DNA from 4 places in the Streptomyces sp. NPDC058231 genome. Region 1 is predicted to be linked to each of the others. Evidence: riboswitches for the same ligand, from Rfam matches in the RefSeq annotation. Region 1 holds a riboswitch; each other region holds the start of a gene.

Evidence for each region. Region 1 has a riboswitch for cyclic di-AMP ahead of ACFVXE_RS13965 (NlpC/P60 family protein). Riboswitches for the same ligand answer to the same signal wherever they lie in the genome.
Region 2: it holds a riboswitch for cyclic di-AMP, as region 1 does, so the genes downstream of both, ACFVXE_RS04950 (M23 family metallopeptidase) here and ACFVXE_RS13965 (NlpC/P60 family protein) in region 1, are expected to answer to the same signal.
Region 3: it holds a riboswitch for cyclic di-AMP, as region 1 does, so the genes downstream of both, ACFVXE_RS31115 (transglycosylase SLT domain-containing protein) here and ACFVXE_RS13965 (NlpC/P60 family protein) in region 1, are expected to answer to the same signal.
Region 4: it holds a riboswitch for cyclic di-AMP, as region 1 does, so the genes downstream of both, ACFVXE_RS06495 (transglycosylase family protein) here and ACFVXE_RS13965 (NlpC/P60 family protein) in region 1, are expected to answer to the same signal.

Annotation. Positions count from the first base shown of each region.
Region 1 is NZ_JBHVWN010000015.1:117,173-120,396, reverse strand. Features, by position in the region: gene pcrA (DNA helicase PcrA) at 1-1,865, opposite strand, end outside; cyclic di-AMP (ydaO/yuaA leader) riboswitch at 2,123-2,288, shown strand; gene ACFVXE_RS13965 (NlpC/P60 family protein) at 2,287-3,224, shown strand, end outside.
Region 2 is NZ_JBHVWN010000005.1:18,808-22,031, forward strand. Features, by position in the region: gene ACFVXE_RS04945 (aldo/keto reductase) at 1-506, opposite strand, end outside; gene ACFVXE_RS04950 (M23 family metallopeptidase) at 728-1,819, opposite strand; cyclic di-AMP (ydaO/yuaA leader) riboswitch at 1,831-1,983, opposite strand; gene ACFVXE_RS04955 (PP2C family protein-serine/threonine phosphatase) at 2,250-3,224, opposite strand, start outside.
Region 3 is NZ_JBHVWN010000067.1:3,023-6,246, forward strand. Features, by position in the region: gene ACFVXE_RS31110 (MFS transporter) at 1-1,042, shown strand, start outside; gene ACFVXE_RS31115 (transglycosylase SLT domain-containing protein) at 1,184-1,933, opposite strand; cyclic di-AMP (ydaO/yuaA leader) riboswitch at 1,938-2,123, opposite strand; gene ACFVXE_RS31120 (UBP-type zinc finger domain-containing protein) at 3,013-3,224, opposite strand, start outside.
Region 4 is NZ_JBHVWN010000006.1:122,531-125,754, forward strand. Features, by position in the region: gene ACFVXE_RS06485 (cytochrome P450) at 1-117, shown strand, start outside; gene ACFVXE_RS06490 (transglycosylase family protein) at 223-1,155, shown strand; cyclic di-AMP (ydaO/yuaA leader) riboswitch at 1,456-1,627, shown strand; gene ACFVXE_RS06495 (transglycosylase family protein) at 1,631-2,344, shown strand; gene eno (phosphopyruvate hydratase) at 2,648-3,224, shown strand, end outside.

The DNA of each region.
Region 1 (3,224 bases):
ATCTGATCGGAGTCGGCGACGAGCGCGACCTTCTCCAGGAACTCGGCGAGCGTCCCCGCGGCCGCTCCCTCCGGCCCGTCGGACTCCCCCCGCTCCTGCTCGAATTCGAGGGCGACGGCGGCGAGTTCCTGGAGGTTCTCGATCCGGGTCTCGTCCTGCGGGTCCGTGGACGCCTGGAGTTCGGCGAGGTAGCCGGTCCGCTCCAGCACCGCCTCCAGCACCACGGCCGGTCCCGCGCCGGATTCGACGATCGTGCGCAGCTCCTCCATCAGCGTGTTGAACCGCTTGACGGCGTTGGCCGAGCGGGCTGCCATGCCGTACGCCTCGTCGACCCGACGGAGCGCCTGCGGGAACGTGATCTTCTCGCGCATCGACAGGGCGTCGATCATCGCCTCGGCGCGGTCGCCGATGCCGCGCTTGGGCACGTTCAGGATGCGGCGCAGCGGGACGGTGTCCTCGGGGTTGGCGAGCACCCGGAGGTAGGCCAGGATGTCGCGGACCTCCTTGCGCTCGTAGAAGCGCACACCGCCGACGACCTTGTAGGGCAGGCCGACGCGGATGAAGATCTCTTCGAAGACACGGGACTGCGCGTTCGTGCGGTAGAAGATCGCGACGTCGCCCGCCCTGGCGTCACCCGCGTCGGTCAGCCGGTCGATCTCGTCGGCGACGAACTGCGCCTCGTCGTGCTCGGTGTCCGCCACATAACCGGTGATCCGGGCACCCTCGCCCGCGTTGGTCCAGAGGTTCTTGGGGCGGCGGCTCTCGTTGCGTTCGATGACCGCGTTGGCCGCGGAGAGGATCGTCTGCGTGGAGCGGTAGTTCTGCTCCAGCAGGATCGTCTTCGCGTCCGGGTAGTCCTCCTCGAACTGGAGGATGTTGCGGATCGTCGCGCCGCGGAAGGCGTAGATCGACTGGTCGGCGTCGCCCACGACGCACAGCTCGGCGGGGGCGTCCGCCGGGCCGGCCGGGCCCACCAGCTCCCGTACGAGCGTGTACTGCGCGTGGTTGGTGTCCTGGTACTCGTCGACCAGGACGTGCCGGAAGCGGCGGCGGTAGTGCTCGGCGACATCGGGGAACGCCTGGAGCAGATGGACCGTCGTCATGATGATGTCGTCGAAGTCCAGCGCGTTGGCCTCGCGCAGTCTGGCCTGGTACATCGCGTACGCCTGGGCGAGGGTCTTCTCGAAGCCGTCGGCGGCCTGGCCGGCGAAGGTCTCCTCGTCGATCAGCTCGTTCTTCAGGTTCGAGACCTTGGCCGTGAACGACTTCGGCGGGAACCGCTTCGGGTCGAGGTCCAGATCGCGGCAGACCAGGGCCATCAGCCGCTTGGAGTCGGCGGCGTCGTAGATCGAGAACGACGAGGTGAAGCCGAGCCGCTTCGACTCACGGCGCAGGATCCGCACGCACGCGCTGTGGAACGTCATGACCCACATGGCGTTGGCGCGCGGTCCGACGAGCTGCTCGACGCGCTCCTTCATCTCGCCCGCGGCCTTGTTGGTGAAGGTGATCGCCAGGATCTGGCCGGGGTGCACCCCGCGCTCGGCCAGCAGGTGGGCGATGCGGTGGGTGAGCACCCGGGTCTTCCCGGAACCGGCCCCGGCGACGATGAGCAGCGGTGAGCCGGCGTGCACGACGGCGGCGCGCTGCTCGGTGTTCAGCCCGTCGAGCAGCGCGGCGGCGTCGACGACCGGACGGTGGGCGCCGTCCCGGTAGTACCCGTCCCGCGGCGGCGGAGGTGCGTCGAAGACGCCCGCGAAGAGATCCTCCGGCACCGCTTCGGGTGCGGAGTCCTCGGGGGGCGGCGGGGGCTCTTCCTCCGAGTGCTGGAGGCCGGCCAGGAAACTGTCGTCAAAGAGGCTGCTCATCGCCTCACGAGTCTAGGGCGCCGCACCGACACTCCGCGGCCGCATGGGAAACCGCGGACGGAAGACGCGCACGTACGGAGAGCGCGTGACCGCACCGGGTGAGAAAACCGGGGCGCGGACCGGCCGCGCCGCGTCCGCTCCGCCAAGGTCACGAAAATGTATCGGGCATATCGAACATCAACCTTCACAGCAGCACCACGGTTGGCTAGCGTGCTCGATCGGGCGGCCCGTACCCCCTTGAGGCGATCCACGCCGAGCGGGCCCCCACGCCGAATCCGGACCGCCCTCGCGGGAGTTCGGAACCGGGGACCCACACGCATCACCGGGGTGAATCGGTCCGCGTCCTCCACCGGGACCGTAGGGCAGCCTTCCGTTCCGCCCGAACCCGACAGCTAACCCGGTAGGCGGTCCACGGAAGGAGATGCCGGTTTTGGCATCGCATCGCAAACCGCGCAGCCGGGTACGCACCACCACCCCCGCCGTCGGGCTCACCACGGCCGCGCTGGCAGGTGTGACCCTGCTGTCCACCCAGAGCGCGCTGGCCGCCCCGGCCGCTCCCAGGCCCAGCATCGAGGACGTACAGAAGAAGGTCGACGACCTCTACCGGCAGGCGGGCACCGCGACCCAGCAGTACAACAAGGCGAAGGAGGCCTCCGCCACGCAGCGCGTCAAGGTCGACGCCCTGCTGGAGGACGTGGCCGAACGCGCCGACCGGCTGAACGAGGCGCGCAGGACGCTCGGCAGTTACGCGGCAGCGCAGTACCGCACCGGCTCCATCGCACCGATCGCGACCTTCTTCCTGGCCGACGACCCGCAGTCGTACTTCGACCAGGACCAGCTGATGGCACGGATGACCGCCCGGCAGCAGAAGGCGGTCACCGACTTCGGCACCCAGCAGGCAGCGGCCTCGGGGAAGCGCGCCGAGGCGGTGAAGAGCCTGGAGACGCTCACCGAGTCCCAGGACACGCTGCGCACCAGCAAGCAGGACGTCCAGCGGAAACTGGGCGAGGCCCGCACGCTGCTGACGAAGCTGACCGCCGAGGAGAAGGCGCGGCTCGCGGCGCTGGAGCGCAAGAAGGAGGCGGAGGCCAGGCGCAAGGCCGCGGAGCTGGCCCGGCAGCAGGCCGCCGCGAAGGCCGAGGCGCCGACGGAGGCCGCCGGAGGCGCCGGGACCGGTTCCGGCAGCAGCGCCACCACGAAGGCCGAGAAGGTCCTCGCCTTCGCGCGCGCCCAGATCGGCAAGCCTTACGTCTGGGGCGCGACCGGCCCGTCCTCGTACGACTGCTCCGGGCTGACCCAGGCCGCCTGGAAGGCGGCGGGCGTCGACATCCCCCGGACCACCTGGGACCAGGTGGAGAT
Region 2 (3,224 bases), on a different contig from region 1:
GAGAAGTCCAGGGAGGCCTGGAGCCGCTCCGGGCTGATGTTGGAGGCGGCGATCTCGCGGACCTTGCCCTCCTTCACCAGCTGGTCCAGGGCGGTGATGATCTCCTCGACCGGGACGGTCTCGTCGTCGAAGTGCGTGTAGTAGAGGTCGATGTGGTCGGTGCCCAGGCGGCGCAGCGACTCCTCGGCGGCCGACTTGATGGTGGCGGCGGAGAGACCCTTGTACGCGGGGTGGGCGCCGACCTTGGTGGCCACGACGATGTCGGAGCGGTTGGAGCGCGCGGCGAGCCACTTGCCGATGACGGTCTCCGACTCGCCGCCCTCGTTGCCCGGGACCCAGGCGGAGTACGCGTCGGCGGTGTCGACGAAGTTGCCGCCCGCAGCTGAATACGCGTCGAGGACGGCGAACGACTGCGCCTCGTCGGCAGTCCAGCCGAAGACATTGCCCCCGAGAGCGAGCGGGAAGACCTGAAGGTCGGAAGAGCCGAGCTTACGAAGAGAAGTCATGTGTGGAAGAACGCATTCCGCCCGGTCCGGTATTCCGTGCATGACACACGCGCAAGCCCGGTGCGGGCACTTTGCGCCTCACCCGTGAAGCAGGCCGGCAGCCCTGACGTCGGGGGGGAGCGTCAGGGCTGCCGGGGTTCGGGGGCGGCCGGAGGAACCGGCTCGCGCGGGGCCGGCGGAGGGACCGGCCTGGTGCGGGCGGCAGGCCGGACCCGTCGGGGTCAGACCGTGAGGCCCTTGTCGCGCAGCCAGGTCATCGGGTCGATGCCCGTGCCGTCCGGGGTGTGGACCTCCAGATGGAGGTGAGGGCCCGTCACATTGCCGGTGGCGCCGACACGTCCGATGGTCTCGCCGGTGGTGACCTTCTGGCCGACGGTGACGTCGATCGACGACTGGTGGCAGAACCACAGCTCCGTACCGTCTTCGAGCTCCAGGACCGTCCGGTAGCCGTACGAGCCGGACCAGCCCGCCGACTTGATGGTGCCGGTGTGGATCGCCTTGATCGGGGTGCCGGTCGGCGCCGCGAAGTCGAGGCCGGTGTGGTAGCCGGAGGACCACATCGAACCGGCTTCGCCGAAGGTCGAGGTGATCGTGTACGAGGAGGTGGGAATGGCGTAGCTCGCGGCGAGCTTGGCGAGCCGCGCCGCCTCCGCCTTCGCCTTGGCCTCTTCCTCAGCCTTCTTCTTCTCGGCGGCGACCTTGGCCTCGGCGGCGTCCTGCTTCTTCTTCGCCTCGGCGGCGGCCTGCTCCGCGGCGGCCTTCTCCTCGGCCTCCTTGGCCTCCGAGTCGGCGGCGTTCTGCTGCTGTTCGGCCTGCTGCAGGATGCGGGCGCGGAGCGCCTCGCCGGCGTCGGTGGCGCCCTGCTCGGCCTCGGCGGTGGTGATGCCGGCGCTGGTGAGCGGGGCGACTGCCGCCCTGGCATCGGCCTGGTCGGCGGACTCCTCGGAGAAGAACGCGCTCACTCCGGGCAGGGACTTGGCGTCGGGAAGGTTGTCCGCGATGGAATCGGGCAGAGATATGGAGACCGGCGGCTTGCTCTGCGCGGTGGCCATGCCACCTGCGCCGACGGCCGCGATGACGCCGACTCCGAGCACCGTGGAGCTGCGGGCGAGCCCGTTGCGCTGCTTGGCGACGCGGTGCCTGCCGCGTACGGGGCGGACGGAGTCCTCGGTGGGATTCCATTCCTCCCAGGCCCGGTCGGTCTCGCCGAAACCTTCGGTGCCGAAGTCGGCGACCGTCTCGGTTCTGTACTCGGTGGTGAAGTCGGAGCCGAACCGGGAGGGGGCTTCGGGGGCAGGCTTGTTGGACGCCACGGGGGCGCACTCCTTTCCTTCCTTCTCGCCTACCGGGTTAGCTGACGGGTTCGGAGCAGGAAGGTCTCCTACGGATACCTCCGCCTCTCACGAGACACAGGTGTCCGATTCACCCCATGTAGGTGGTTCCCCGGTTCCCTTGCGGAATTCGGCGCTCGCACGCGGCGCCGCCACTGACGACGGCTGGGACAACCGCACTGCGTTATCGAACGTTAATAGACACAGGGGCTGGATTCCAAGCCGTTCCCACTGATCGTTCACAACCTTGGCCTGGACTTTACGGGGCACAACCGGGCGGAATCGGGCGAGTTGATCGAGCCTCGGCCAATACCGGTTTCCTGACGTTGCGTCAAATGTTATGCGGAGCGGCGCCCTTCGACTACGCACGGTGGCATCACCCCCACGCCCTCACCACCGGCGCGTGCGACGCCTATCCACGACCCACGATCTTCACGGTCCTGCGCCGTTCCGGCTGGCCCTGCACGGGCCGGACGACCGCGAGCAGCGCCACGTCATCGGTGGAACGGCCGCCGGTGTGCAGCCGTACGTCGTCGGAGATCGCGGACAGCAGCTCCTCGGGCCCGGGGAAGAGCCGGCCGCGCAGCCGGGCGGCCGGATCGTAGAAGACCCCCTGCGCGTTCCGCGCCTCGGAGAGGCCGTCGGTGTACAGGAGCAGCGTCGTCCCGTCGGTCAGAGTCCAGACGTCGGTCACGTCCGGCCAGGTGCCCAGGCCCATGCCGAGCGGCAGCGCGGGCACGCTCGGCGCCAGCACCTCCAGCTGCCCGTCGGCATGGAGCAGCAGCGGCTCGGGGTGCCCGCGGTTGACGATCCGCACCTGCTTCGCATCGGTCGCGATCTCGGCCAGCACGGCGGTGACGAACCCCTCGACGGGGTCCATCCCGCCACGCCGCTCCGCCTCCCGCGCCAGCGCCCGCTCCAGCCGCTGCGCCACGCACTCCAGCGTTCCCTCCTGCTCGGCGGCCTCCCGGAACGCGCCGATGATGACTGCGACCGCCGCGACCGCTTCGAGACCCTTGCCCCGGACGTCCCCGACCACCAGCCGCACCCCGTGCGGGGTGTCCGTGACGGCGAACAGGTCGCCGCCGACGAATTCGTCCGCCTGCGCCGCCTCGTACCGCGCCGCGACCTGTAGTCCACCGATCCGGGCGGCCGGCGCGGGCAGCACGGCCCGCATGGCGGTCTCCGCGATGACCCGCGCCGAAGCCAGCTGCTCGTTGCTGCGCCGTACGACTCCGTTGATGAAGACGGCGAGGACCGCGACGGTGAGCACGGTGACGACCTCGATGGACGGCACGACATGCGGCAGCGTGCCGTTGTGCAGTCGCAGGGCGAGGATCGCGATCAGCGAGGCGGCGCCGATACGGATGGTGCTCTTCAGCGTGAA
Region 3 (3,224 bases), on a different contig from region 1:
GGGAGCCTTCGCGGGGATGCGGATCGCCGGCCCGCTCACCGACCGCTGGGGCGCCCGCACCGTCGTACCGCTCGGTGCGGCGCTGTGCAGCGCCGCCGTGATCCTTCCGGGTCTGGCCACAGGTGTCTGGACGCTGGGGGCCGCGCTCGCACTGCTGGGCCTCGGTAACGGCTGCCTCGACGTCAGCATGAACGCCCACGCCATCCAGGTCGAGCACGGCTACCGGCGCCCCGTCATGTCCGCCTTCCACGCCACCTTCTCGATCGGCGGCGTCCTGGCCGCACTGGTCGGTGCGCGCACGCTCAGCTGGGGCTGGAGCCCGGCGGCCACCCTCGGCTCGGTGGCGCTCTTCGGCGTCGTCGTCGCCGCCCTCGCCTCACGTGGACTGCTGCCGCGCGTGCAGGCCACCGCCGCTCCCGCTTCGGAGGCTGCCGCAGTCGGCGCCGCCCGACCGGCGCGGGGCACCTCCCGGCGGATCCTGGTCCTGGCCACCCTCGCGTTCATGCTGATGCTCTGCGAAGGGGTGGCCAACGACTGGAGCACGCTGCACCTGCGGGACGTCCTGGATGCGCCCGCCGCCACTGCCGCTCTCGCCTACGGCGCCTTCTCCACCGCCATGACCGCGGGCCGGCTGCTCGCCGACCGGGTGGCGATGCGCTTCGGACCGGTGGCCATCCTCCGGTACGGGGCGGCCGTGGCGGCGATCGGCCTGACCACCGCCACGTTCTCCACCTCGGCACTTCCGGCACTGCTCGGCTGGGCCGTGTTCGGGGCCGGACTGTCCGGTTGTGTCCCCCAACTGTTCAGCGCCGCGGGTCACGCCGATCGGAACGCCGCCGGGACGAATGTCTCGCGCGTCGCCGGGCTGGGCTACCTGGGCATGCTGGCCGGACCCGCCGCGATCGGGCCGCTGACCCACTTCGTTCCGCTCAACCTGACGTTTCTGCTGCCCCTCGCGTTCTGCGTCGTGGCCGCGTGCACAGCCGGTGTGCTCCGGTCACCACGCGGCGCTCCCGGTCGCCTGGAGGCCGAACCGGCATGACCGACCGGAGAGACCCCGAGTCGGCCGGCAGCCGTCCCGCGGACACTCCTCCCGAGGTGAAGGAGCGGTGACACGCAACGGGCGGTGAAGGACACAGTCCTTCACCGCCCGTTCGTCGAGCGCGACCGACGCCGCTCGGCGTCAGTAGGCCCCGAACACGTTGTCGATCGAGCCGTACTTGGCGGCGGCGTAGTTGCACGCCGCGGTGATGTTGGCGACCGGGTCGTAACTGTCCATCGAGGTACCCGGGACGTGGTAGGCCTGGAACGTCGGATCGATGATCTGCAACAGACCCTTCGACGGCGTTCCGGCGGCGGCGTTCGAGTCCCAGTTGTTGATGGCCCGCGGGTTGCCCGAGGACTCGCGCATGATGTTGCGGTGGATGCCGTCGTAGCTGCCGGGTATGCCGTGCTGAGCCATGACGGCGAGCGACTCCTTGATCCAGCCGTCGAGGTCGTTCGTGTACGTCACGGGCTTCACAACGGTGACGGGGGGCTTGGTGCCGGTCGCCGTGGACCCGCTCTTGGCACCGACGGTCAGTTTCAGGCCCACCGGAATGAGGCTCGGATTCTCTCCGACCGCTGCTCGATTGTCGTTGTACAGCTGCTGCCAGCCGCCACTCACGGAATACGCCTGGGCGATCTTGTAAAGGGTGTCACCCGCGACCACGGAATAGACGGTCGGCTCGGCCTTCGGCGCAGCAATTTCCTTGACGGAAACGGCAGTCGGCACCGCAGCCCTTTGCACGGCGACGGCCCGCGCCGGCGTGGCCGACGCAGCGGTCGCACCGATCAGCGGAAGCACGAGGACGGCTCCGCCCGTGCTCACGGCGATGAATCCGTTCCTCAGTGAACTGGACTTGAAACGACGGTGCTTACCCTTTGCAGGCATGGCGTTTTCCTCTCCGTCGCCTACGAGGTGAGCTGTCGGGTTCAGACTGGAGATGTCTGGCCGCATGAGTGCGACTTCACCCCTATCCGCTCCGGATTCCGGAGCGGCGGCTTGCCTGGGTTCCCCGTTCCTGCCGTATGGGAATGAGGTCGGGTCCCCGGACGGCGGCAGGATTCGGCGTTCCATCCGGATTGCGGCGACCGTAAGCGAGAAACTCGGAATAGAACAAGACCTGAATTCCCGCTTCGCGATTCATTTTCAAGATCGAGTAACGGAAATACCGGCGGTTCAGCCCCGGGCGCGCAGCCAAATTTCTTGGCGCAGAAGGGAACCGAGCGGGGCGCCACGACTCCTCGCAGCTCGAACGTGACTCTCGCCACTCTGCCCGAAAAGGGCGATTCATCCCGTCGCCGCCGGGCGCATATTCCATGCAAAAGCCCCCTTTATAAATAAAGAGGGCGAAATTAATCAATCATCCTTTTAGTTACTTTTGTCCGTATTCTGACTTCGGGTCCTGCCCGGCCGTGGCGACGCCGACCCGCCACGACGACTGTCTGCGCTCCGGTGCGCGCCTGTCCGAAGAAGGCCGGGGTGGGCATGCGGCCCTTGCGGGCCCATGCGGTCTCCTCCCCCGTACGGCTGACAGCCGTGCAGCACGACCCCGCCCCGAGGTCCGAGCGACAGACCCCCGGCGTTCGGTGAGGCGGCGCGCCGGGCTTCCGGGCGGCCATCGACCCACCCGGGTCATTTCATCGACCCGAGGCCGGCCGGCCCTCCAGCGAGGGTGCGAGCAAACGGCGTACGACTCCGAACAGACCGACCGGAATCCGCAGCTCGTCAGTCAAGTCACGCGCCTGCCGGAGGAATTCACCGCGCGGTGCGCAGGGACCGTCGGTCCGGTGCACGATTCCGGCACCCCGTCGACCACGCCCCCTCGTACGGCGCGGTCCCGGCCGGTGAGTGCGTGCTCCGGACCGGACAACCTGCTGAACACGCCCGTTCGCAGCCGTCACGCGTCGGGCCGAGGATGCCCACACGCCGTCAGGTCGCCGAATGCGCCCTCATCGCATGCCCGCACGTCAGTGCAGCTGCTCCTCCCAGTCCGCGGGCACCGCACCCTGGGGGCCCGGGACCGGCTGCGAAGCCGGATGCGAGGTGGGCGGGAGCAGCTCCGGTGTCTCGTAATACTTCTCGGTCTCGATGTTCCACACCCAGCTCTCCCCCGGTTCGAAGCTGGCCAGGAAGGGGTGTCCCGCCTCGCGTGCGTGCTTCGTGCAGTGCTGCGCGGGTG
Region 4 (3,224 bases), on a different contig from region 1:
GAACCATCCGATTTGCGATGGCGTGGCGGGCTCATCATGCGCGGACTGCGCACGCTCCCCGTGGAGTTCGGGGACGGACCCCGTTCCGATGCAGGTGACGCACTGTCAACTCTGTGACTTTCACGTGATCTGTGCTGCATCGACTTGTGACACGCGTTCGAGTCCCGCTAGGTTCACCGTTCGACTCACCAGTCACTTGTCAGTCACACGGAAGGCAACCCCATGGGCTCCGCGAACGGCAGACACCGTCGCCCTCGTCAGGCACCCGCCATCGTCGTCGCCGCAGGCGTGACCGGTTCGGCCATCGCCATCCCGCTGCTCGGCGCGGCCGGTGCGCATGCAGCCGACGCCACGACCTGGGACCGGGTCGCCGAGTGCGAGAGCGGCGGCATGTGGAGTGCCGACCTCGGCAACGGTTTCTACGGTGGCCTCCAGTTCTCGCAGGACACCTGGACGTCGTACGGCGGCGAGTCGTACGCACCGCGCGCGGACCTCGCGAGCCGCTCGCAGCAGATAGCGATCGCCGAGAAGGTGCTGGACGACAAGGGGCCGAAGGCCTGGCCCAGTTGTGCGGTGATCTCCGGGCTGACCGAGGACGGGTCGCTGCCGGGCGTCGACCCGGGCATCACGCCGTCGGCGGACCCGACGGAGAGCGCGGACGCGTCGTCGCCGTCCGCCGAGGAGTCCGGTACGTCCTCGCAGAAGGCGTCGGCCAAGAAGAAGGCCGGCTCGGCCACCGCGACCCCGTCCAGTAAGTCCGCTTCGTCCGACTCATCCGATTCGGCGCAGTCTTCCGGCTCGTCCGGCTCCGGCTCTTCCGATTCCTCCGGCTCCTCCGGTTCCTCCGGCGGCGAGGTGGGCGGTAAGCACCGCGGCGCACCGGCCTCCGAGGCGGGCCGGGGAGCGGACGGGTCCGGCGAGCGCGAGTCGGGTCGGCACGCCTCCCGTGGGGGCAGTGAGGCGCGCGACTCCGGCGCTGTGGTCGACGGCGAGTACACCGTCCGGCCCGGCGACAACCTCTGGGCGATTGCTGACGCACAGAAGGTGCCCGGTGGATGGCCCGCGCTCTACGAGGCGAACAAGGGTGCTGTCGGCGACGATCCGGACCTCATCCTCCCTGGCCAGAGCCTTGACCTCGATCTGAATGCGAAGTGAGAGCAGTCTGATCAACTGCTAAAAACACCCCAAAAACCGGGGTAGTTAGGGGACCTATGTCCACTTATGCGTAAGTGAGACATGGGTCTCTTTGCGTCAACTGGCGTGTCGCGTCTGCCGGGTCTGTCCGCATCGCCCCCCACCTGCGAAAACGACATTCGATCAGATGCGCGTAAGGGCTGATTGTCCGTTATGTCCATCTTTGAATGTGAGGGTTGCGTATGTTTACGGTCGGAACCGCTCGCACCGCGGGCCCCGTCGATCGTCACGCCGAATCCTGCCGTCGGTCGAAGGGAACAGACGCGTAAAGCGCCGTAGGCAGGAGCGGGGGACCCAGGTAAGCCGCCGGGTCCGATGGTCGGAAGACCGTCAGGGCCGGCTTGGGGTGAAGTCGCGCGCTAGGACGCGCGACCGGGCAACTCACTTGGCCCGAACCCGACAGCTCACCTCGTAGGCGTCGGTGAGGAGACCTTTCATGCTGCTCAACAGCAAGGCCAAGCACCGCCGCCCGTCCAAGGCCGTCCGTGTCGCCACGCTCGCCGGCGTCGCCGGTGCCGCCATCGCCGTTCCGCTGATGGGCGCGACCGGCGCATCCGCCGCCTCCGTCGCCACGTGGGACGCCGTCGCCCAGTGCGAGTCCGGTGGCAACTGGTCCATCAACACCGGCAACGGCTACTACGGCGGTCTGCAGTTCTCGCAGTCCAGCTGGGCCGCCGCCGGTGGTACGCAGTACGCGGCGCGGGCCGACCTCGCCACCAAGGCGCAGCAGATCGCCACCGCCGAGAAGCTCCTCGACATGCAGGGTCCGGGTGCCTGGTCCTGCGCCGGTGCCGGCGGCCTGACCGACGACGGTGTCGACCCGGGCGTCGACACCGGCTCCACCGCGCAGCAGAGCGCCCCGGCGCAGGAGTCGAAGCCTGCCGAGCACGCCGAGGCCCCCGCCGCCTCCCGCTCGGACCGCGGCACCGCCCCCGAGGCGGAGGCCAAGAAGACCGTCACCACGCCGACCGGCGAGAAGGTCGCCAAGGGTGACGGCGAGTACAAGGTGAAGTCCGGCGACTCGCTCAGCCGGATCGCCGCGCAGCACGGCGTGAAGGGCGGCTGGAAGCAGCTGTTCAAGCTGAACAAGGACATCGTCAAGGACGCCGACCTGATCTTCCCGGGTCAGCAGCTCCACCTGACGAAGTAGGACGTAGCGGTACGGGCGTTCCGCGACGGCGTGCGCCCGCGGTGCTCTCCTCCCCGAGCACCCCGACCCGGCGCGGATTCCCCCGTACGCGCCGGGTCGGGGTTTACGTGTTCACCGTTCAATGCTTGTAGTTACCAGTCAGTAGATTTCTGGAACTCTGCCCCGCTATGGGTGCCCTTGGGTCCTTTTTCGTCCCAGGAGGCGGGCGGGCGGCGGGCCCGGGCGGCCCAGCCGGTTAGGCTCTTGTCGCAAGGCCAAAGTGACCCTGCACAACCAGCGTCATATCCCAGAAGGAGATGCCTCGTGCCGTCCATCGACGTCGTCGTAGCCCGGGAAATCCTCGACTCCCGCGGAAACCCCACGGTCGAGGTCGAGGTTGGCCTCGACGACGGCAGCACGGGCCGTGCTGCCGTCCCGTCCGGCGCCTCCACCGGTGCGTTCGAGGCCATTGAGCTTCGCGACGGTGACCCCAACCGCTACCAGGGCAAGGGCGTCGAGAAGGCCGTCCTCGCCGTGATCGAGCAGATCGGCCCGGAGCTCGTCGGTTACGACGCGACCGAGCAGCGGCTGATCGACCAGGCCATGTTCGACCTGGACGCCACCGAGAACAAGGGCTCGCTCGGCGCCAACGCCATCCTCGGCGTCTCGCTGGCCGTCGCGCACGCCGCCTCCGAGGCATCGGACCTGCCGCTGTTCCGCTACCTCGGTGGCCCGAACGCGCACCTGCTGCCCGTCCCGATGATGAACATCCTCAACGGTGGGTCGCACGCCGACTCCAACGTGGACATCCAGGAGTTCATGATCGCCCCGATCGGCGCGGAGTCCTTCTCCGAGGCCCTGCGCTGGGGCGCGGAGGTCTACCACACGCTGAAGAAGGTCC